4 regions of the Pseudoalteromonas sp. Angola-4 genome follow, and region 1 is predicted to be linked to each of the others. Evidence: predicted binding sites of a transcription regulator. Region 1 holds the regulator's gene; each other region holds the start of a gene.
The links. The regulator sigma-54, encoded in region 1, starts transcription at its own class of promoters, with help from an activator protein. The targets are predictions, from matches to a motif close to GTTGGCACGNNNNTNGNNT.
Positions count from the first base shown of each region.

Region 2: a site for sigma-54 is predicted at 4,092-4,110, ahead of PSH48_RS13225 (DUF2726 domain-containing protein). Genes of this name have one in related genera too.
Region 3: a site for sigma-54 is predicted at 3,578-3,596, ahead of PSH48_RS13175 (DUF1328 domain-containing protein). Genes of this name have one in related genera too.
Region 4: a site for sigma-54 is predicted at 3,186-3,204, ahead of PSH48_RS10965 (FlgO family outer membrane protein). Genes of this name have one in related genera too.

Region 1 is NZ_JAQREK010000009.1:62,462-67,816, forward strand. Features, by position in the region: gene rapZ (RNase adapter RapZ) at 1-239, opposite strand, end outside; gene PSH48_RS11840 (PTS sugar transporter subunit IIA) at 259-711, opposite strand; gene hpf (ribosome hibernation promoting factor) at 716-1,003, opposite strand; gene PSH48_RS11850 (RNA polymerase factor sigma-54) at 1,031-2,530, opposite strand; gene lptB (LPS export ABC transporter ATP-binding protein) at 2,600-3,325, opposite strand; gene lptA (lipopolysaccharide transport periplasmic protein LptA) at 3,322-3,870, opposite strand; gene lptC (LPS export ABC transporter periplasmic protein LptC) at 3,860-4,414, opposite strand; gene kdsC (3-deoxy-manno-octulosonate-8-phosphatase KdsC) at 4,411-4,962, opposite strand; gene PSH48_RS11875 (KpsF/GutQ family sugar-phosphate isomerase) at 4,963-5,355, opposite strand, start outside.
Region 2 is NZ_JAQREK010000011.1:22,408-27,762, reverse strand. Features, by position in the region: gene arcA (two-component system response regulator ArcA) at 1-555, shown strand, start outside; gene arcB (aerobic respiration two-component sensor histidine kinase ArcB) at 570-2,888, opposite strand; gene folE2 (GTP cyclohydrolase FolE2) at 3,115-4,035, shown strand; gene PSH48_RS13225 (DUF2726 domain-containing protein) at 4,150-4,746, shown strand; gene mtnN (5'-methylthioadenosine/S-adenosylhomocysteine nucleosidase) at 4,866-5,355, shown strand, end outside.
Region 3 is NZ_JAQREK010000011.1:9,664-15,018, forward strand. Features, by position in the region: gene alaS (alanine--tRNA ligase) at 1-941, shown strand, start outside; gene PSH48_RS13155 (aspartate kinase) at 948-2,165, shown strand; gene csrA (carbon storage regulator CsrA) at 2,255-2,446, shown strand; gene PSH48_RS13165 (YcxB family protein) at 2,497-2,964, opposite strand; gene PSH48_RS13170 (hypothetical protein) at 3,121-3,312, opposite strand; gene PSH48_RS13175 (DUF1328 domain-containing protein) at 3,365-3,538, opposite strand; gene PSH48_RS13180 (OadG family protein) at 4,067-4,312, shown strand; gene oadA (sodium-extruding oxaloacetate decarboxylase subunit alpha) at 4,322-5,355, shown strand, end outside.
Region 4 is NZ_JAQREK010000008.1:28,406-33,760, reverse strand. Features, by position in the region: gene PSH48_RS10985 (thymidylate synthase) at 1-312, shown strand, start outside; gene galU (UTP--glucose-1-phosphate uridylyltransferase GalU) at 332-1,210, shown strand; gene PSH48_RS10975 (SPOR domain-containing protein) at 1,591-2,289, shown strand; gene PSH48_RS10970 (SPOR domain-containing protein) at 2,548-3,078, shown strand; gene PSH48_RS10965 (FlgO family outer membrane protein) at 3,238-3,831, shown strand; gene PSH48_RS10960 (FlgO family outer membrane protein) at 3,845-4,537, shown strand; gene PSH48_RS10955 (FlgO family outer membrane protein) at 4,546-5,223, shown strand; tRNA gene PSH48_RS10950 (tRNA-Arg) at 5,290-5,355, shown strand, end outside.

The DNA of each region.
Region 1 (5,355 bases):
GGTTTAGCAAAGTCAGGAAGGTACTCGAGAATATCGTTAAATTCGTCTTGTTCTTTGGGAATATTACGAACATCTATGCTAACGGCTATTTTGTCATAGTTATCTGAAACACTTCGCACTAAAGAGGGCAGTAGGTTGACCGGAATATTATCTACGCAATAATAGCCTAAATCTTCAACCACGCGTAAAGCAACCGACTTACCTGAACCAGAACGGCCGCTTATGATAATTAACTCCATTTATAGCCCTTAGTATTTACTACGATTGATCAACAATTACTTGATACAGCTCTGCATCGGTTTTAGCACTACGCAGCTGTTTACAAAATTCTTTGTTGCTCAGTTTATCAGCTATGGTTGCCAGAGTCTTTAGGTGCTGTTGGTTATCGCCATCTGGTACGATGAGTGCAACAAAAATATCAACAGGGCAGTTATCAATAGCATCAAAGTTAACAGGAGTGTCGCTAACAAGTACTAAAGCCAGCGGCTCTTCTACGCCACCCATTCTGCCATGAGGAATGGCGATACCCCGGCCAATACCAGTACTGCCTAGCTTTTCTCTGCTTGCCAGCGCATTAAGAATATCTTGTTGTGGTAAGTAGGGGAGCTTTTCATGAGCAAGCTCACTGATAAACTCTAAAATTCTTTTTTTACTACTAAAAAGGACCGCAGCTTTGCTGCAGTCCTGGCATACTAATGTACTTAATTTCATAATATTAGTGTCTAGCAAGCTTCTCTTTATGTTTTATGACTTGACGATCGAGCTTGTCAATCAACGAGTCTATAGCGGCATACATATCTTGGTGCTCTGTTGAGGCAAATAAATCTGCGCCACTTACATGAATAGTCGCTTCTGCTTTTTGGTTGAGTTTTTCTACATCGAGAATGACATGCACATTGCTAATATGATCTGAGTGCCTTTCTAGCTTTGCAAATTTATTATTTACATAGTCTCTAAGTGAATCAGTTACTTCTACGTGACGACCAGTTAGGTTTAGTTGCATAAGCATTTCCTCTTTGTTTTTTACGTCTTATATCAAACTCTTTCTCTGATTTGACGGTGGAATAGCTAGCGATTCACGGTATTTTGCTATTGTGCGTCTAGCTACTTTAATTCCTTGCTCTGCCAATATATCCGCAATTTTACTATCACTCAATGGTTTAGCTGAGTTTTCCGCGGCAATTAGCTTTTTAATTAGGGCACGTATTGCGGTTGATGAACACTCGCCGCCATTTTCAGTGCTTACGTGGCTTGAGAAAAAATACTTAAGCTCAAATATACCACGTGGTGTATGCATATATTTTTGCGTAGTAACACGCGAAATTGTCGATTCATGCATTTCTACCATTTCAGCAACATCGTTTAAAACCATTGGCTTCATGGCTTCGGGGCCATGTTCAAAAAATGCCTGTTGCTGTTTTACAATACAGTTTGTTACCTTAAGCAGCGTGTCGTTTCTGCTTTCAAGGCTTTTTATAAACCATTTAGCTTCTTGTAAGTGAGAGCGAATAAACTGGCTATCACCACTTGATTTTACGGTACGTGACATAGCCGCGTACTGACTATTTACGCGTATTTTTGGCATGCTATCTGGGTTTAGCTCTACCACCCAGCGGCCTTTTATTTTTTTAACCGACACATCTGGTATCACATACTCCGACTCTTCCCTTACTATTGTATCTGCAGGTTTTGGGTTGAGGGTATGTATTAGGGTCATGACCTCTTTAAGCTCGTCTTCTTTAAGCTTAGTCTTTTTCATTAATGTACGATAGTCGCGTGCCGCTAATAGATCAATGTGATCGGTTAAGATCATTTTAGTTTGTTCTATAAAAGGGGTGTCTTTATCAAACTGGTTTAGCTGAATACACAAGCACTCTTGTAAACTGCGCGCGGCTATACCTACAGGGTCAAATAACTGAATACGCTTTAAAACGGCTTCTATTTCATCAAGTTCAACTTCAACTTCGTCATCGTTTTCTTGGTTAAAGCTCTCTAAAATCTCTTCGCAACTTAGCGTTAAAATACCCGAGTCATCTACAGCTTCTACAATGGCAATAGCAATGGCTTCGTCAGTTGGGCTAAAAGGAGTAAGCTGAAGCTGCCACATTAAATACTCATGTAGCGTTTCAGTAGAGGCACCTTGATAAATAGACTCATCTTCCGGCATTGGGCCTGAGGATGCCGCAGGGGCTGCGCTCATGTACTCATCCCAGGTTACATCCATTGCCATATCATCGCTAACGGTGTCTTTATTTAAAGCTTCGCCACTGTCTTGCTCGTACTCGCTGGTTGTACCGTCAGCCGATGCGCTTACGGTTACATCATCCGTATCTGCTTTTTGTTCATTTTTTCCAGCCGACTCTTCCGTGTAATCTTGCTCTTCTACTTCTAATAGCGGGTTGCTATCAAGTGCTTCTTGTATTTCTTGCTGGAGATCCAATGTACTGAGCTGCAGCAAGCGAATCGCTTGTTGCAATTGTGGAGTCATTGTAAGTTGCTGGCCCATGCGCAGCTGTAATGATTGCCTCATGTATCTCTAACAATCCTTTTATGTTGTTATAATTAATATTAGCAGATGCTTGTAGGTGTGGCTTAAATGTTACAGCCTAAATTGCTCGCCTAAATAAACATCGCGTACAGTTTTGTCATTTAATACGTGTTCTGGGGTGCCAGATGCAATTAGCTCCCCATGAGAAACAATGTAGGCTTTTTCACAAACATCAAGGGTTTCTCTTACATTGTGATCGGTAATTAATACGCCAATGCCACGGTTTTTAAGATGTTCTATTATTTTCTTTATATCTAACACTGAAATCGGATCAACACCAGCAAAAGGCTCATCCAATAAAATAAATTTAGGGTTTGCTGCCAGTGCTCTGGCAATTTCTACACGGCGGCGTTCACCACCAGAAAGCGCCATACCTTGGCTATCGCGAATATGCTGAATACTGAATTCATCAAGTAAGTTGTTAAGCGTTTCTTCTCGCGCGGCTTTATTGAGCTCTTTACGCGTTTCTAAAATAGCCATTAAGTTTTGATAAACTGTCAGCTTTCTAAATATTGATGACTCTTGCGGCAAATAGCCAATGCCTAAACGGGCGCGGCTGTGCATAGGTAATAACGTAATGTCGTTATCATCAATAGAAATTTTACCTTTGTCGCTAGGTACTAATCCTACAATCATGTAAAAGGTGGTGGTTTTACCTGCGCCATTAGGGCCCAATAAGCCAACAATGCTGCCGGCTTCTACCTCAAGGCCTACATTTTTTACAACTTGGCGGCCTTTATAGCTTTTTGCTAATAGTTTTGCTTTTAAGGTGCTCATGGTTGACCTTCGTTACCTGTTTTTTCTTTAATTTTTGCTTCAACAGGCACTAAAATTGTGTGGACACGATCCGTAGAGTTTTCGTCTTTTTCTGCGCTAATAAGCTGCTGCTGCATGTCGTAGGTAATACTTTTAGCATTAATTTTTTGACCGGCTTGTGCGACTTCAGCATCGCCAACAAGCGTTAAAAAGCGCTTTGCTACGTCGTAACGTACTTCGTTTGCGCTGGCACTCATTACGGTACCGTCGTCTTGTTTTTCTTCGAAGTAGGCTGGGCTGCCAGTGGCAATAAGGAGTTGTTTGTTATCCCCTAAGTCTTCACGTTTATGTACTTCGAGTCGGTCGGCTGTAATTTTGCGATTACCATGCACAATTTCGACGTTCTTTTCAAAAATACCTACGTTTTCTTTAAGTTGGCCTTCTTGACGGTCTGCACTAATAGAAATTTGATTTGCTGGCGGTTGAGCGGCAGGCTCAGCAGCAGAGGCGCTAAATGCAAGCATTAGCGATGGGATAATAAGTATTTTAGTGAGTTTATTGGTCATAATATATTGTTCGCGTATGGTTAATTAGTTTTATTACTTCGGTTTTTAAATCGGCTTCAAGGCCTTTACCGACAATTTTTAAATTAGGCCCAGTGACAACCACTGGCTGCTCAGAGCGCATTGTTAACGCTTTAATGTCGACTTCGATGTTATCGGCATTGATGTTATCTATCATGGCGTTATCAACTAAATTTTTAGCAACCACATTGCCTTCTAAAATAAGTTGTTTATCTTCGTAAAGCGTTGCTTCGTCTGCATTTATTCGCCATGTTTGTTTTTCGTTATATAAAGTAAAAATAGGTTTTTCAAAAAATGTAAAACCAAGCTGTTGGTACAGCTCCATTTTAGCCGCTGTGACTTTATGGCTTATTTTGCCTTGCTCGTCATAGGCTGTTTGCTTAAGCTCTATAGCGGTGTAATCGGGCTTTGCAATTACTTCAGGTTCTTGCTCTAGCGCTACATTGGTTTGGGTAAAATAAGGGTACCAAAGCCAAACCATACAGCCGATGAATAACGCACTGAGTATAACGCGTGCTGCATTCATGAACTGGTGCCTTGTGTTGTCAGCGCTATGCCATTCTCTAGCATAAGTAAGTCTGTGAGCTCTCTAACGGCGCCAAAGCCGCCAGGCATTTGCGTAGTGTAATGCGATAAGCGCTTAATAAGCGGGTGCGCATCGTTTACTGCAACGGCAAAGCCAACGCGCTCCATTACTGGCATGTCAGGGCCATCGTCGCCAATGTAGGCTATTTGTTCATCAGTTAACTTTAAAGTGTTTTTGAGTTCTTGATAAGCAATAAGTTTGTCTTCTTGGCCTTGATAAATGTGCTGCACGGTTAAGCTGCTCATGCGAGTTTGCACTATTTCTGAGTGACGCCCCGTAATGACCGCAACTTCAAAACCGCTATTGATCAGCGCTTTAATGCCAAAACCATCTTTTGTATTAAATGCTTTTAATTCTTCGCCTTGGTTACCGAGGTAAATTCGGCCATCAGAAAATACACCATCAATATCGCATATGAGTAGTTTTACTTTTTTGGCGCGTGCTTTGGCATCATCGCTTAGCGGTTGATAGAGATCTTCAAATTGCATTTATAATACTCCTGCTTTTAAGAGGTCTTGCATATTTAAGGCGCCTATTGGCTGGTTTTTATCATTGACCACAATTAAACCATTAATACGTTTGTTTTCCATTATGTTTAGGGCTTCAGCTGCAAGTATATCGGCCGTGGCAGTTGTGCATGATTTGGTCATAACCTGGCTAATAGCGGTGCTATGTATATCCACTCTTTGCTCTAAAATACGGCGTAAGTCACCGTCGGTAAAAAGGCCAGCAAGCTGTTGATTGTTATCTACAATAGCGGTCATGCCCAGGCCTTTGGCTGACATTTCTATTAACGCGTCTTTAATTGTTTGCGTTACACCTATAATAGGGGTGTTTGTGCCGCTGTGCATTACATCTTTTAAAGTGAGCAACAATCGCTT
Region 2 (5,355 bases), on a different contig from region 1:
GACATCAACCTACCGGGTAAAAACGGGCTAATTTTAGCACGTGAATTACGCCAAAAACGTAAAGTCGGTTTAATCTTTTTAACCGGCCGTGATAACGATGTAGACCGTATTTTAGGTTTAGAAATTGGTGCTGATGATTACATCACTAAACCTTTTAACCCTCGTGAATTGACTATACGCGCTCGCAACTTAATTACCCGTACAGCGCTAGGCGGCGAAGAGTCAGTGCTAGAAACCAACGGTGTAATTACATTTAACGGTTGGGAACTTGATGAAAACAGCCGTTGTTTAACGTCACCAAATGGTGATGCTAAGCGTTTACCTAAAGGTGAATACAGAGCGCTGCGTTTAATGCTTGATTCTCCAGGGCGTATTTTTAGCCGTGAGCAACTTATTAAGCATATGACTGGCCGTGAACTTCGCGCTAATGACCGTACAGTAGATGTAACGATTCGTCGTATTCGTAAGCACTTCGAAAGTGATAATTCTACTTCTGAGCTAATCAGCACCATCCATGGTGAAGGTTACCGCTTTATTGGTAAAATCGACGCTTAATTAGAGTAAACCGCTTACTCTAATAATTGTAAAAACGAATGAAGGGCAATTTGTCCTTCATTTATTTTATCTGCCAATGTATCTAACCATTCTTTTAGTACTTCATCTGATTTATCAAGCGCACCGTGTTCCATCTTTTTAGCATGTAACTGTACGTCGTTTAATCCTACAGAGCCCGCAGCACCTTTAAGCTTATGCGCCACCGATTTGTACTCTTCCCTGTCGTTTTCATTTAACGCGCTTTGCAGCTCTTGCTGATATTGCGGGTTTAGTTTTTCAAACAAACCACTGCTGCGCTTAAATACTTCAAGCCCCATAGAGTTTACAAAGTCTTCAATGGTTTCAACATCAAGCACACCTGCATTAATGCCCTCAAGCGCTTCTTTACTTACCGTTAGCAGCGGTTTGTCTGATTCACTTTGTTGAATATCAAACAAATCAGCCAGCATTTTATCAAGCTTTATTGTATTAATGGGTTTAGCAAGCGCCCCTTGCACCGAAATGCCTTCTAAGTCTTCTTCGGCGCTACGTACATTCGCTGTAAGCGCAACGATAGGTAATTTATCAAAATGGCTATCGGCACGTATTTGTCTTGCCACCTCATCACCATTTATATCGGGCAGTTGCATATCAAGTAGTACTAAATCTAGCTCGTCTTCGGTTTCTACAAACGAGAGTGCATCTTCACCTGTTTCGGCCCAAATCACTTCATGGCCGCGCTGCTCTAACAGGTTAGTCGCAATTTCAGCATTTAATGGCACATCCTCTACAAGTAAAATATATAAACCTCTACCTGCATAGCTTTGTTCGGTAGGCGCTACACATAAGCTAAGCGGTATGTGTACTGTAAAGCAGCTGCCTTCACCTTCTGTACTGGTTACCGAAATAGTGCCTTTCATTGCACTGACCAACGCTTTGGTTACGGCTAAACCAATGCCTGAGCCAATCGCGTTTTTACCGCTTAAATCTGGGGCTTTGTAGTACATATCAAATATGCGCGAGAGTTGATCCTCTGGGATCCCCTGCCCTGTGTCTGATATTTTAAGTTCAAGCCACGGCCCGTCGTTACGCTCTTCTCGGCTACATGTGAGTTTTACCTCGCCATGCTGGGTAAACTTAACGGCATTATTAATTAAGTTCCATACCACTTGGCGTAAACGCGTTGGGTCTAGGAGTGCATAAACATCTAATGTGCCATTTCGCTCAATTGAAAATTCAAGCTCTTTTTGTTCAGCAATTAAGCCGGCAAAGTTCACTACATCGTTAATAAAGTCTGAAACGTTAATAGAGTCGGTTGCTATATCTAACTGCTCTCGGTCTATTTTATCTAAATCTATAATATCGTTAAAAATATTCCCTAAGGTTTCAGCACTCGAAAACACCGTATTACACCAACTGCGTTGCTGTTTATTAAGCTCTGTATCAAGTAGCATTCGGGTTAAACCTACAATGCCATTTAATGGCGTGCGCAGCTCATGACTAAGCGTTGCTATAAACTTACCTTTATCCTTATAGGCTGTTTCAAGCGCTTGTGCTGCTTCTTTACGGCTGGTTATATCACGGCCAAATGCAAGCAAACCTATGTAGTCACCTTGATCGTTTATAAACGGTAATTTACGCAGCTCAAACCAACGGTTTTCACCATTAACCATATATTCAACATCAATTGTCAGCGCTTGATGCGTTTGCTCGACTTGTTTATCGGTTCTGAGTACTTCTGCTAAAAAGTAGCTAGGGAAAATCTGCTCCACTGTTTTACCAATTAGTTCAGCGCTGGTTTTGCCCATAACCTCTTCAAACATTTTATTACAGCCGGCAAACACGCCGTTGTTATCTCGGTAATAAAATAAATCGGGGGAAGAGTCGACAATAGAGCGAAGGAGCATGCCTTGCTGAGCAAGTTCTTGTTGTGTTTTTTTACGCTCTGCTATTTCGCGGCGAAGCTCTTCAATGGCGCGATGCTTGGCATGAAAGGCCATTTTTCGCTCATCTATTTCAATGTTGAGGCGGTTGATATTATCTTTTAATGTTTGATTTAACAGCTTTTCTTGTTTTGTGGCGCTGTCTAAATAAGCGTATGAGGCATCTAATTGTCTAATCGAGTTGAGTAAAATACTGATCATAAAGGGAGATACAACCGCAGTAAAAAATACCACAGCTAAAATATCAACTAAATTAACCTCACCCAGTGCCACATAATAAAACATACTCGACAATATAAGCGACACGCCTAATAAAAGCGCGTAGCACATTGCCGCGGTTTTTAACTCGCCAAAGCGAGTTATTAAACTAGAAAGTACTCGAGCCCAAGGGCTCAAAGAAGAATCGGTCATAGGTCAGTGTATCTCGTTACTAGGCATAAATAAAAAGTGCCTATTAATAGTCAAACGCATTTTGCAGCAGATTTTAGCATTTTTCTATTAGCTATATTCATGTTGTGCGACAAAAACAGAAAATTTTCATGTTTACTTTTGCCTACTTGTTAAACTCATCATTTCAGCAATAAATTATTTAGTGTAAAATGCTGCGCTTTATTATGACCAATAACGAGTAGCGCACATGCAAACCAACATGCCCGATATAGCTGATACGGCTCCCGCCTTACAAACAGGTAAGTTAGACTGGGTTGGTATGGGCGAAATAGAACTGCCATTTATTTTTGAATCGAAAGATTTAGCACCCGTTACCGTTAACGCAAAAGCGCGTGCCTTTGTTAATTTGCATAAAGAAGACGCTAAAGGCATTCATATGTCGCGTTTATTTTTAGCGCTTGATTTACTCTCAACAGAGCAACAAGTTAACCCACAAACTTTAGCTCAAGCACTCGATACCTTTATCACCAGCCACGAAGGATTAAGTGACAAAGCCCAAATAGAGTTTAAATTTGAATTACCGCTGCGTCGTAAATCGTTATTAAGCGGTAAAGCAGGTTGGAAAAACTACCCAATTACCCTAACCAGCACTATTGAAAATAGCGTAATTAGCTACGAGCTAAGCGTTGATGTTACTTATTCATCAACCTGTCCATGCTCTGCAGCACTTGCTCGTCAACTTATTCAAAATGCTTTTAGCGAAAAGTTTAACCAAGAAACACTTAATCAAAAAGATGTTTTAGCATGGCTAGGTACAACGCAGGGTATTGTGGCAACGCCTCACTCCCAGCGTTCAATTGCAAACGTTAAAGTAAAGCTAGACAACACAATTAGTGAATTTGACGTAGTAAATTTAATTGATACATTAGAAGCTGAGCTAAAAACCCCCGTACAAGCGGCAGTAAAACGTGAAGATGAGCAAGAATTTGCCCGCCTTAACGGTCAAAATTTAATGTTTTGTGAAGACGCTGCACGTAAAATTAAAGCGGTTCTTGAAAACGATAACTTTAGTGATTACTGGCTACAAATTAACCATTATGAATCGCTCCATGCGCATGATGCAGTCGCGATTGCCGTTAAAGGAATTGAGGGCGGTTACAAAGCCTAACAGCCCTGCTGCATTAATAATAAATACATACGGTAATTAGCCATAATAACCAATTTTTAGGCACGTAAATTGCTTTACTTGAGCAGTGTCAATTTGTTGTTATGGAGTTACCGTATGGAATTCGCTTTATTATCAATTTTAGTATTAGTGGTTGGGGCCTCTGTGGTTGCGTCAAAATTTAGTGATGATGGCGGCAATCCCTATCCTTTTACCCGCAAACAAACCGTGTTTACACAGGTTGAGGGTGCATTTTTAAATCTTTTAGAGCGTGCGGTAGGCGATCAATACAAAATTGTGAGCCGCGTCAAACTCATCGATGTAATCGACTGCAAGCAAGGCCTTTCTGCTAAATCAAAACGTGCAGCTTTAGCTAAAGCTAAAAATAAACAACTCGATTTTGTGCTGGTAGATAAAGAAAAAATGACGATAGTGGCAGCGGTCGATTTAGTTAACAACGCCAATAAAGATGGCCACAAAGCGCAGCGCGACTGGTTTGTAAACGGCGCTTTAGAATCCGCTGGCATTCCACATATTCGTATGAAAGTAAAATCAGGCTACCGCCCTTCTGAGGTGCGCGATGCAATTATGTTTAAATTAGGCAAACCTGCAGCGGTGCAATCGGCTCGTCCAACACGTAATCGTGTAAGTAAACCTGCGGTATTGTCACCTTCTCAGGCTAAAGCCCAAACCACTGCGTTAGCCGAAATTTAAAATAGAATTAAATACTCTCCTAAAAGTATTTAAAGCGAGCCGTAAAACAGCTCGCTTTTTTGTTTTTTATTGCTAACTTCACGTATAATCTACGTATTCAAACTCAGGAATCAAACACTATGAATGTTGGTATTATTGGCGCAATGGAGCCAGAAGTTAAAATTTTACGTGAAGCAATGCAAAACCCACAAGTGCTAACAAAAGCAGGGTTTACCTTTTACACAGGCGAATTAGCAGGTAATACAGTAACACTTGTGCAATCGGGTATTGGTAAAGTGGCATCAACGATTGCAACCACGTTATTAATTGATAACTTTAATCCTGACTGTGTTATCAACACAGGTTCTGCCGGTGGCTTTGATCCCTCTTTAAGTGTTGGCGATGTTGTTATCTCTTCTGAAGTACGTCACCACGATGTAGATGTAACCGCTTTTGGCTACGAAATCGGCCAAGTTCCACAAATGCCAGCAGGCTTTGCCGCACACCCAAAACTAGTTGAAGCTGCCGAGCAAACCATTGCGCAAATTAGCGAAGTAAAAACCTTAGTAGGCTTAATTTGTACGGGTGATTCATTTATGTGTGATCCAGTGCGAATTGATAAAGCACGCA
Region 3 (5,355 bases), on a different contig from region 1:
ATCACACAGCTACGCATATTTTACACGAAGCACTGCGCCAATTATTAGGTGAACACGTAAGCCAAAAAGGCTCGCTGGTTGAGCCTGAACGTTTACGTTTTGACTTCTCGCACTTTGAAGCGGTTACTAAAGACGAGCTACGTGAAATTGAGCGTGTAGTTAACGATGAAATTCGTCGTAACTTTGCCCTAAACACTGAGCTTATGGCGATTGATGACGCTAAAGCAAAAGGGGCAATGGCGCTGTTTGGCGAAAAGTACGACGATGAAGTACGCGTAGTAACCATTGGCGATTACTCAATTGAACTGTGTGGCGGTACGCACGTAGAGCGCGCGGGTGATATTGGTTTATTTAAAATTGTATCTGAAAGCGGTATTGCTGCAGGCGTACGCCGTATTGAAGCAGTAACAGGCGCAGATGCAGTGGCGTATGTAAGCGAGCAAGAAAAACAGCTAAACGATGTAGCAGCGCTTGTAAAAGGTGATAGCGCATCGGTACTTGAAAAAGTAACTGCGCTTCTTGAAAAGTCTAAAGGCCTTGAAAAGCAAATAGCACAGCTTAACGACAAGCTAGCCAGTGCAGCGGGTGCATCTTTACTTGATTCGATTGTTGAAATTAATGGCGTTAAGCTACTAGTGGCAAACGTTGAAGGTACTGAATCTAAAGCGCTTCGTGGCATGGTTGACGATCTTAAAAACAAGATTGGCTCAGGTGTTATTGCACTGGGTGTTGCCAGCGGCGAAAAAGTAAGCCTAATTGCTGGTGTAACGAAAGATTTAACCGGTAAAGTTAAAGCCGGTGAGCTTGTAAACCACATGGCAGGCCAAGTAGGCGGTAAAGGGGGCGGTCGTCCTGATATGGCACAAGCGGGTGGTTCACAGCCTGAAAACCTAAACGCCGCGCTTGAAAGCGTGACAGCCTGGGTAAGTGAGAAAGTTTAAGCTTACGTGGCACTTATTGTCCAAAAGTTTGGCGGCACTTCGGTTGGCTCTATTGAGCGAATAGAAGCGGTCGCCGACCTTGTTGTTAAAACTAAGCAGCAAGGTCATCAAGTGGTTGTGGTTCTTTCGGCCATGTCGGGAGAAACCAACCGCTTAATTAACCTCGCCAAGCAAATAGATACTCGCCCGAGTAGCCGAGAATTAGACGTACTTATTAGCACTGGAGAACAGGTTTCTGTTTCGCTCCTTGCTATGGCTATTATAAAACGTGGCCATTCGGCTGTAAGCCTACTAGCCGATCAGGTTAATATTCAAACCGATAACATGTTTGGTAAAGCCCGTATTGAAGAGGTTGCTGCGACGCGTTTAAAGCATGAGCTTGAGCATAATCGGATTGCGATTATTGCCGGTTTTCAGGGGCGCGATGTAGAGGGTAATATTACAACCCTTGGGCGCGGCGGCACCGATACCTCTGCGGTGGAAATAGCCGCGGCAATAAAAGCCGATGAATGTCAGATCTATACCGACGTTGATGGCGTATACACTACTGATCCTCGTGTAGAACCAAACGCACAGCGAATGCGCCATGTAACGTTTGCCGAAATGCTAGAGCTGGCAAGTTTAGGCGCAAAAGTATTGCATATTCGTGCTGTTGAGTCGGCTGGTAATCATAAAATGCCGCTAAGGGTGCTTTCGAGTTTTGAGCCCGATGAAGGAACGCTAATAAGTTTTGAGGAGAGCGATATGCCAACTAAGGTTGTGTCGGGGATTGCGTTTAATCGTGACGAATGCTTGATAAAGGTACATGGCGTACCATACTGTGTTCATTCTCTTACAAAAATTTTGAAACTTTTTGCAGAAAATGGCATCGAAATAGATATGATTAGTCAAGTTAATCATAACTTTGAAAAAATAGACTATGCTTTTACTGTGCATTCAAATGACTATTTGCAAGCACACGATTTACTAACTCAACAACAGGTAAATCTGCAGGCTGATAGCATTTCTAGTGATACAACAGTTGCAAAAGTGTCGGCTGTTGGCATAGGAATGAAGTCTCACAGTGGTGTAGCGCATCAATTTTTTGATGCATTGGCGCAAGAAGGCATACACATAGTTTTAGTATCGACGTCTGAAATCAAGGTATCGGTTTTAATTGACGAGAAGTATTTAGAACTAGCAGTAAGAGCGTTACACTCAGAATTTTTAACAGAAAATGGATAGTTTGGGAGTTTTTACTTACTTTTCAATCAATTTTTCATTAAAATGGTCAAGCGGAATCTTATAATTTATTGGAACATGGGAGCAAGAGAATGCTAATACTAACTCGTAGAGTAGGTGAAACCCTAATGATTGGTGACGAAGTAACTGTTACTGTATTAGGTGTTAAAGGAAATCAAGTTCGAATTGGTGTTAACGCACCTAAAGACGTTTCAGTGCATCGTGAAGAGATTTACATGCGTATACAAGCTGAAAAGTCTAACCCTAATCCGGGCAATGCTTAATCAACAGTTATACTTAGCTGAGTAATGCACTTAGCTATACCAAAAGCCACTCACTGAGTGGCTTTTTTGTTTATAAAATCGCGCATTTCATCGGTTAATACACTGCTAGAAATATATTGCATACCTTTATTATGGTGCACTAAGTAGCCGTGGTTGGTTTTAATAATATGGGTTATTTCTGCCCACTTAAATGTATGGCTTTTATAGTGGTTTTCGGTGCTAATAGCGTCATCGGTAAACGAAAGAGTAACCGTTGAACCCGAAGCACGACTAAACATTTGGCGCGTAACCCACCAAGGCCTGCGGTAATAAAAGGCAACGCATTCTAATACACCCAGCATTATTAAAAATGTACCTAGGTAATGATCGTCCATGGCGTAAATACTAATTAAACCTAAGCACACCAGTAATGCCAGCAAAAAATACTTTGGCTTGGCTGCTTTACTATAAGAGTGGGACTCGTCAAAGCATTCGTAGTAGTAGGGTTTATCGAGTGTGTATGTGGTGGTCAGTGCCATAATTGCTAATAAGTAATAGTTTTCGCTATTTTAACAAGCTAGCGTAAAAATCACACCCGTTAATGTAGGCTATGCATTATAAGAGTTAGAAGCCGCTTTTTGTTAGCGCACAAAAAAACGGCTTATTAAAAGCCGTTTTTTACGTTTCCAAACAGATTAACAGTTAGTTTCTTCTGCGTTAACGCCTTCTTTTACATTTTCACATGCATCTTCAACAGAGTTTTGCACGTCAGTTACTGCTTCATCAATACGCTCACCGGCTTCTTCTGCGTGGTTGTCTTCACAACCCATCATAAAGAAACCTGCAAATACGGCGATTAGTGCTGCTTTTAAAGTTGTTGAGTTCATAATGTAATTCCTTGTATATGTTGATTGTTTAGTGTTTTAAGTATGTTAGTAGCTACCTGGGCGATTTACCGCGCAGCGCACCTGAAACTAAAGAAATCACTAAAAGTACTAAAAAGATAAAGAATATAATTTTTGCTATACCAGCTGCGGCACCTGCGATACCACCAAAACCTAACACTGCAGCGATTAAAGCAATAACTAAAAATGTAATTGTCCAGCGTAACATTGTTTTCTCCTTGGTTATCAAATTCGTTCGAAAGTAATAATGCCAGTTGCGTGCCAGAGTTTAATTTTATTAATTTTCAATATGTTATGGTTTTTTGAGCGAAGGTTGTAAATTTAGGATTGGTAAGTTTTACGTTTAACGATGTAACTTATTCACACTATTGTAAAGAGAGTAAAAAAATAAATATTTTTTGTGCGCTGCTTTACTAGTCTTGGTAAGACCAATTTACATTTTAGCCCAAACTGATTTTTTACCTGCCGTTTAACTTACTATTTTTTATAGTTTTTAAGTTTTTTTGGGTTTAATCATATAACCTTTGCCTATAACGGTTATTTTTATCATCTATATCTAAGCTAATTTAACCCTGTATTAGCTATGTTAACTATTGTGACTGTATGTTAGTTTAATTTTAATTGGTTTTACCAATTGACAGGTGGTGGACAAAGTTAAAAGTTTTGTTATCATTCGGTGAATAATTATTTAAATAAAGCGGTTTTTTGTATCGCTATATAGTGCAGGGGGAGAAAAATGGATATAGGAGCTGTACTCACAACCGCAGGTAGCTTGATGCTGACGGGCATGGTGGGCGTGTTTGTATTTCTTTCAATATTGATTGGTGCTGTGTCACTCATGTCTAACTTGGTTGCTCGTTTTGACGAGGCTGAAGTTGCAATACCGGTTAAATCACCATCTTTAAAATCTCAAGGTGTGTCAAACGAGCACATCGCTGCTATTAGTGCTGCCATTGCTCAGTACAAATCAAATAATAAATAAGAGGCACACATGGCTAAATTAAAATTAACAGAACTTGTTTTACGCGATGCTCATCAGTCTTTACTTGCAACCCGTATGCGCTTAGATGACATGCTCCCTATTGCTAGCAAACTTGATGATGCCGGTTATTGGTCTATTGAGTCATGGGGCGGCGCTACGTTTGACTCGTGTATTCGTTATTTAGGTGAAGATCCGTGGGAGCGTATTCGTGCCCTTAAAAAAGCAATGCCCAATACTAAACAGCAAATGCTATTGCGCGGGCAAAATTTATTGGGTTACCGCCACTATGCCGATGACGTGGTAGAAAAGTTTGTAGAGCGTGCCCACAAAAATGGTGTAGATGTATTTCGTATTTTTGACGCCATGAACGATGTGCGTAACTTAGAAACGGCAATTAAAGCGGCTGTAAAAGTAGGAGCACACGCACAAGGCACTATTTCTTATACTGTAAGCCCAGTGCATACCCTTGATATGTGGTCAACCCTTGCAAAACAGCTAGAGGATTTAGGTTGTCACTCTATTTGTATTAAAGATATGGCAGGCTTATTAAAACCATACGATGCAGAGCAACTTATTAAAGGGCTAAAAGAAACCGTTTCTATCCCTATTGCTATGCAGTGCCATGCAACCACCGGTTTAAGTACAGCTACGTATCAAAAAGCCATTGATGCAGGCATTGATATGCTTGATACCGCAATTTCTTCAATGAGTATGACTTACGGTCATTCAGCTACAGAAACCATTGTAGCTATTGTTGAAGGTACGCCCCGCGATACCGAATTAGATTTAAACCAGCTAGAAGAAATAGCGGCTTACTTTAGAGATGTACGTAAAAAGTACGCTGCCTTTGAGGGGAGCCTTAAAGGTGTTGATGGCCGTATTTTACTCGCGCAAGTACCTGGTGGCATGTTAACCAACATGGAAAACCAACTTAAAGAGCAAGGCGCAGCAGATAAGCTAAATGAAGTATTACTTGAGATCCCACGCGTGCGTGAAGATTTAGGTTTTATTCCGCTAGTTACTCCAACATCGCAAATTGTAGG
Region 4 (5,355 bases), on a different contig from region 1:
AGTTGCGATGTGCCTCTAGGGCTTAATTTTAATCAAATTCAGTGCTTTGTATTACTGGCATTGGTAGCGCAAATTACCGGCCATAAAGCAGGTAAGGCGTATCATAAAATTGCTAACGCGCATATTTACGAAAACCAGTTACCGTTAATGCGCGATGTACAGCTAACACGTGAGCCGTTTGACTCACCGCAATTAAATATTAACCCAAACATAAAATCACTAGAAGATATAGAAACATGGGTAACACGAGACGATTTTGAAGTAGTAGGCTATCAATGCCACGAACCAATCCAATATCCGTTTTCAGTATAATAAGATTAAGGAGAACAAGATGAAAGCAGTGATCCCAGTAGCAGGCCTTGGAACGCGTATGTTACCTGCCACAAAAGCTATCCCTAAAGAGATGCTCCCAGTGGTAGACCGCCCGCTTATTCAATATGTAGTAAATGAAGCGGTAGCAGCAGGCGTTAAAGAGATTGTACTTGTAACGCACTCAAGTAAAAACTCTATCGAAAACCATTTTGATACCAGCTTTGAACTAGAAGCCACGCTTGAAAAACGCGTAAAGCGGCAATTACTTGCCGAAGTACAGGCAATTTGCCCTAAAGATGTGACCATTATTCACGTACGCCAAGGCGAAGCCAAAGGCTTAGGCCACGCAATTAACTGTGCAGCGCCAATTATTGGCAACGAACCCTTTGTGGTTATTTTGCCAGATGTAATTGTTGATGACGTAGAGAGCGACCTTAAAAAAGACAACCTAGCAGAGATGATCGCCCGTTTTGAAGAAACTAAGCACAGCCAAATTATGGTTGAGCCAGTACCAATGGACGAAGTAGACAAATTTGGTGTTGTTGATTTAGGTGACGTAGAGCTTCACCAAGGTGAAAGCTCGCCAATTATAAACATGGTAGAAAAACCGCCAGTAGATGAAGCACCTTCAAACCTATCTGTAGTAGGGCGTTATGTATTGAGCGAAAACATTTGGCCACTTCTTGCTAAAACGCCGCAAGGGGCTGGCAACGAAATTCAACTTACAGATGCAATTGCCATGCTAATGCAGCAAGAAAAAGTAGACGCGTACGCAATGAAAGGCCGCAGCCACGATTGTGGTAGTAAAATAGGCTACTTAAAAGCAACGATAGAGTTTGCTCTGCGCCGCGACGAGTTTGCAGATGATTTAAAAACATTTATTAAATCGTTAATTTAGTTTTTATTAAATTACCCACCAAGGCGCCTGTTTAGGCGCCTTTTTTAGTGCTAAATTATTAATACAAAAATAGGTATGGGTTTACTTAATTTTAACCACGCCAGTAATAAAGATGGTCTACGCTTAATTATGTTCTGAATTTGACTTGCGTTATATAGCAACATAACGTAATTTATATTGTAAAGTTTATGTTAATTGGCATCAAAGTTGTATTAAAAGCCAAACTCACGGAAGGGTCATGTTAATTTTATCTAAGCAGGTAAATTAGCGTGCGGGAGCAAAAATCGCTCATTGTTTAAATTGCTAAGTTAAACGCTTTCTTGTGAGAATGTTTAACTGAAATGTAAGTGCACAGGCACTGCTTTCAGGATAACGGGTACATGCTTAAATTAAAAAAATACTATAAACACTTTTTTGTATGCCTTTTTACGCTTACGTTTGGCACGGCGTGCTCTATTACGCCTACCGCTAAACCTGCTGTTGATAATGAAATACCTAACACCACGCCCGATTACGTATCGATAACTGCACTAGAGCTTGCGCAATTAAAAGATGCCGCAATGCAATGGCAGCAAGCACGCGCCGGTATAGAGCGTATTTTAAAGCTTGAAAAAGAAATTACTTACCTGGTTAATCACATAGATATAATAAACTCTAAAGCTATTGCACAATCTAATGCAAGCCCTGCCTACAGCAGCCGTTACACTCGCACGCCTTCGCGTACAACCAGTAATAAGCCACGTCGTCAGCAAACTTACAAAGCTGCTAACAATAACCAAAAGCAAACTATAAAGCTTAATACCCCTAAACATGTATTTGCATTACAAGTTGCCTCGGTTGATTCTAAGCAGGATGTAGCCAAAGCCTGGCAAGAACTAAATACCAAAGCAGCGCCACTATTTAGAGATAAAATATTAACCAACGTAGAAACCGCAAAAATAAATGATAAAACCTTTTATCGCTTAAAGCTTGGCTCTTATAAAAACCTTAAAAATGCCAAAGCCGACTGTGAAGTATTTAAAATGTATAAGCTCGACTGCATTGTAAGTAACTACACCGATAAGCCAATTAAACTTTAATAGTGATACCAACCCGCAATAATAAATAATCATTTGACGGGCCTAATCGAGTTGCGTTCTGCGTTAATAAATCTCGTTTAGAACAACTAAATAGCAATTTTTTTGCCTAGCTATCAATACGTTTTACTATCCTCATAATAGATTACTTAATTAAGCTAATTGGTATAAAAGCGCAATAGGCCGTAGCACGCGTGACTTGCTTAGCGTTGATTGGCTGTTAAAATAGCGCCCACTCTTACCCATATTAACAACATACTTATGCTGCACTACAAGGATTTTTTAGCCACATTAGTTTTAGGCTTTGCATTATCAAACAGTGCTCACGCACTAGCAACGGCCCAAAAGCAGGCGGTGCTCATTAAAAAAGATGACTTAGCCGTACTAAAAGAGTCAGCGCAGCAGTGGCAACAAACCAAGCCTCAACTAGAAAGACTGTTAAAGCTAGAAAGTGAATTACAGCGCACAGTAGATAAATTAAAACAACTTAACGCGCAGCCAAAACAACAGCAAACTAACCACTTAGCTGTTGTAAATACAAATGCGCTGTTTGCTGTGCAAGTGGGGGCATATAAAAATAAAGCGGTACTTGAAGCGGCTATAAAGCAATTTCAATCGGCCTCAAATAAGCTTGAAGTAAATACCGAGCAAGTACTGATTGACCAGCACACCTTTTATAGATTAAAGCTTGGTGCGTTTAAAACAAAAGAAGCAGCAAAGGATGCATGTAAGTCATTAATAAAAATTAATAACTGCTTTGTAACCTACTACGTCAAAACGCCTCAAAGTTAATTAACCTGAACTCTGGTTAAGAGCCTTACTAGCATATTGAACTATCTTGATACTTAAATTTATTATCTCTGGCTAGAGATAGGTTTATTATCCAGAGTTTAGGTTAATTAGGCATAATAATTGCTTCATCCTCGGTATGTTTTAAAGAGGACGGCAACTATGCGCCTTTTACTGCCTTTAGTATTGTTAAATTTAACTGCTTGCAATTTGGTTCCGCCCCCAGAGCCGAGTGTGCCTACTGACGCGCCAAAAGCAGCAATGGCCCCCTATACCGTTAACGAGTATGTAGCAAATCTAACCTCGCAGCTTAACCATGTAAATGGCGCTTTAAATGCCAATGCGCGCATTGGTGTGAGTAGCTTTTTTTATGCCGATGCTTTAGATACTAAGGTAGTAGCAGGGCAGGCCTCGGGTTTGAGCTTACAAATTCAAGAAAGCTTATTAACGCAATTTACCCAGCTTGGCTATCATACCGTTGAGTACCGCCTTGGCAATAACCTTATATTAGCGCAAAACGCAGACAGCATATTAAGCCGCGACTTAAGTAAATTACGCAATCGCCAAAATATTGACTTAGTCATCACCGGCACTGTAACGCGACAACAGCATGCTTATATAGTTAATGCACGACTCGTTAATATTGAAAACAAGCAAGTACTGTCGGCAGGCAGCACAGAGATCCCTATAAATGTAATGTGGGGAAATGAAAAAATTCAGCAGCGTGACGGCTCTTTGTACCGCAGCGAATATTAATCAGGAGCACACCATGAGAAACCTATTAATTACCCTATGTTTGCCATTAGGCTTTGGCTGTTCGCAAATGTTAAATTCGCTACATTCAGAGCCAGAGCAGGTTGAGCAAGACAATGCAGCCCAGCTTGTTTCAGAGCAACGTGCGGTAAAAGCACCTGCACCAAATGAAGCGTTATTTCAGTCTAATTTAAACAAGCAAAGTAACTACACCAAAAGTGCCCCCGCAAAACGCAAAAATATAAACCATTATGTGCGCGGGATAATGCAAGACATGGTCGAAAACCTGCAATACGTAAACGACAAAACGCCACTTGCCGTTTCTAGCTTTGTATTTTTAGATGATGACTACAGCGATGGAAGCCTGTTAGGTAACCAAATAGCCGAAAGCTTTATGCATGAACTGCATAGTTTTGGAGTACCGGTTATCGATTTTAAAACCACCGATTATATGCGAGTAACCCCCGCAGGCGACTTTGTATTTAGCCGCGACTACCTAGAGCTAAACCAAGATCAAAACTTTAATTACGTATTAGCAGGAACACTTGTGAGCCACCAAGGCGGCGTACTGGTAAATGCTCGAATAGTGGGCATTAAAAGTAAAGCGGTAGTGGGCAGTGCGCAAGGGTTTATTCCTCAATCAGTGGTGGATGCGCTAAACAGTAGCTATCGCACCGACGGAATTATGCTTAAACAAGCCAGCGAGTGAGGTTGACCATGTTTTACAAACTATCTGCTATAGCAGGGCTAACGGCAACGTTAGCATTAACTGGCTGTTCAATAACGCAAAATAATGAGCATAACGAAAGCATAAACACGCGCTCAGACTACACCGTGGTAACGCAAAGTAGCCAACCAACGCCAGTGTATGCCAACCAATCTGTGCAGCAGCAAAGTGAGTACGACACAGCAAGGCAGTTTACACCGCTTAAACACCACAAAACGCTGGCAAACTATGTAGAGCAAATGGCGCTGGATTTAGTCGATACGCTTGAAGCCGAAGCGCCCGATAACAACAGCATCAACATAGCGGTTACCACCATTGTAGATTTAGACGCATCGCTTAATAAAAGTAATCAGTTGGGTAATCAATTAGCAGAGACGTTTATTCATCAGCTGCAAAAATTTGGCTACGGCGTGGTAGATTTTAAAACCATGGACAACATTGATGTATCAAACAGAGGCGACTTTGTGTTATCTCGCGATATAGAAAAGCTAAGCGAAAGCAGCATGGCTAACTATGTATTAGCAGGTACGTTAATTTACCGCCCAAATGGCGTAGCAGTAAACACCCGCGTTATAAATGTTCACAGCAAACATATTGTAGCAAGCAGCCGCAAACTCATACCACTGTACGTGTTAAACAAAGAAGATATATATTTATCAAGCAATTAAGTTAATTTTAGCTTGATATGAAAAACAAGATGCCGTTATAATTTTTGTAAGCTGTAAGCTCGATGCGGCCTCTTAGTTAAATGGATATAACGGCCCCCTCCTAAGGGGCAGTTGCAGGTTCGATTCCTGCAG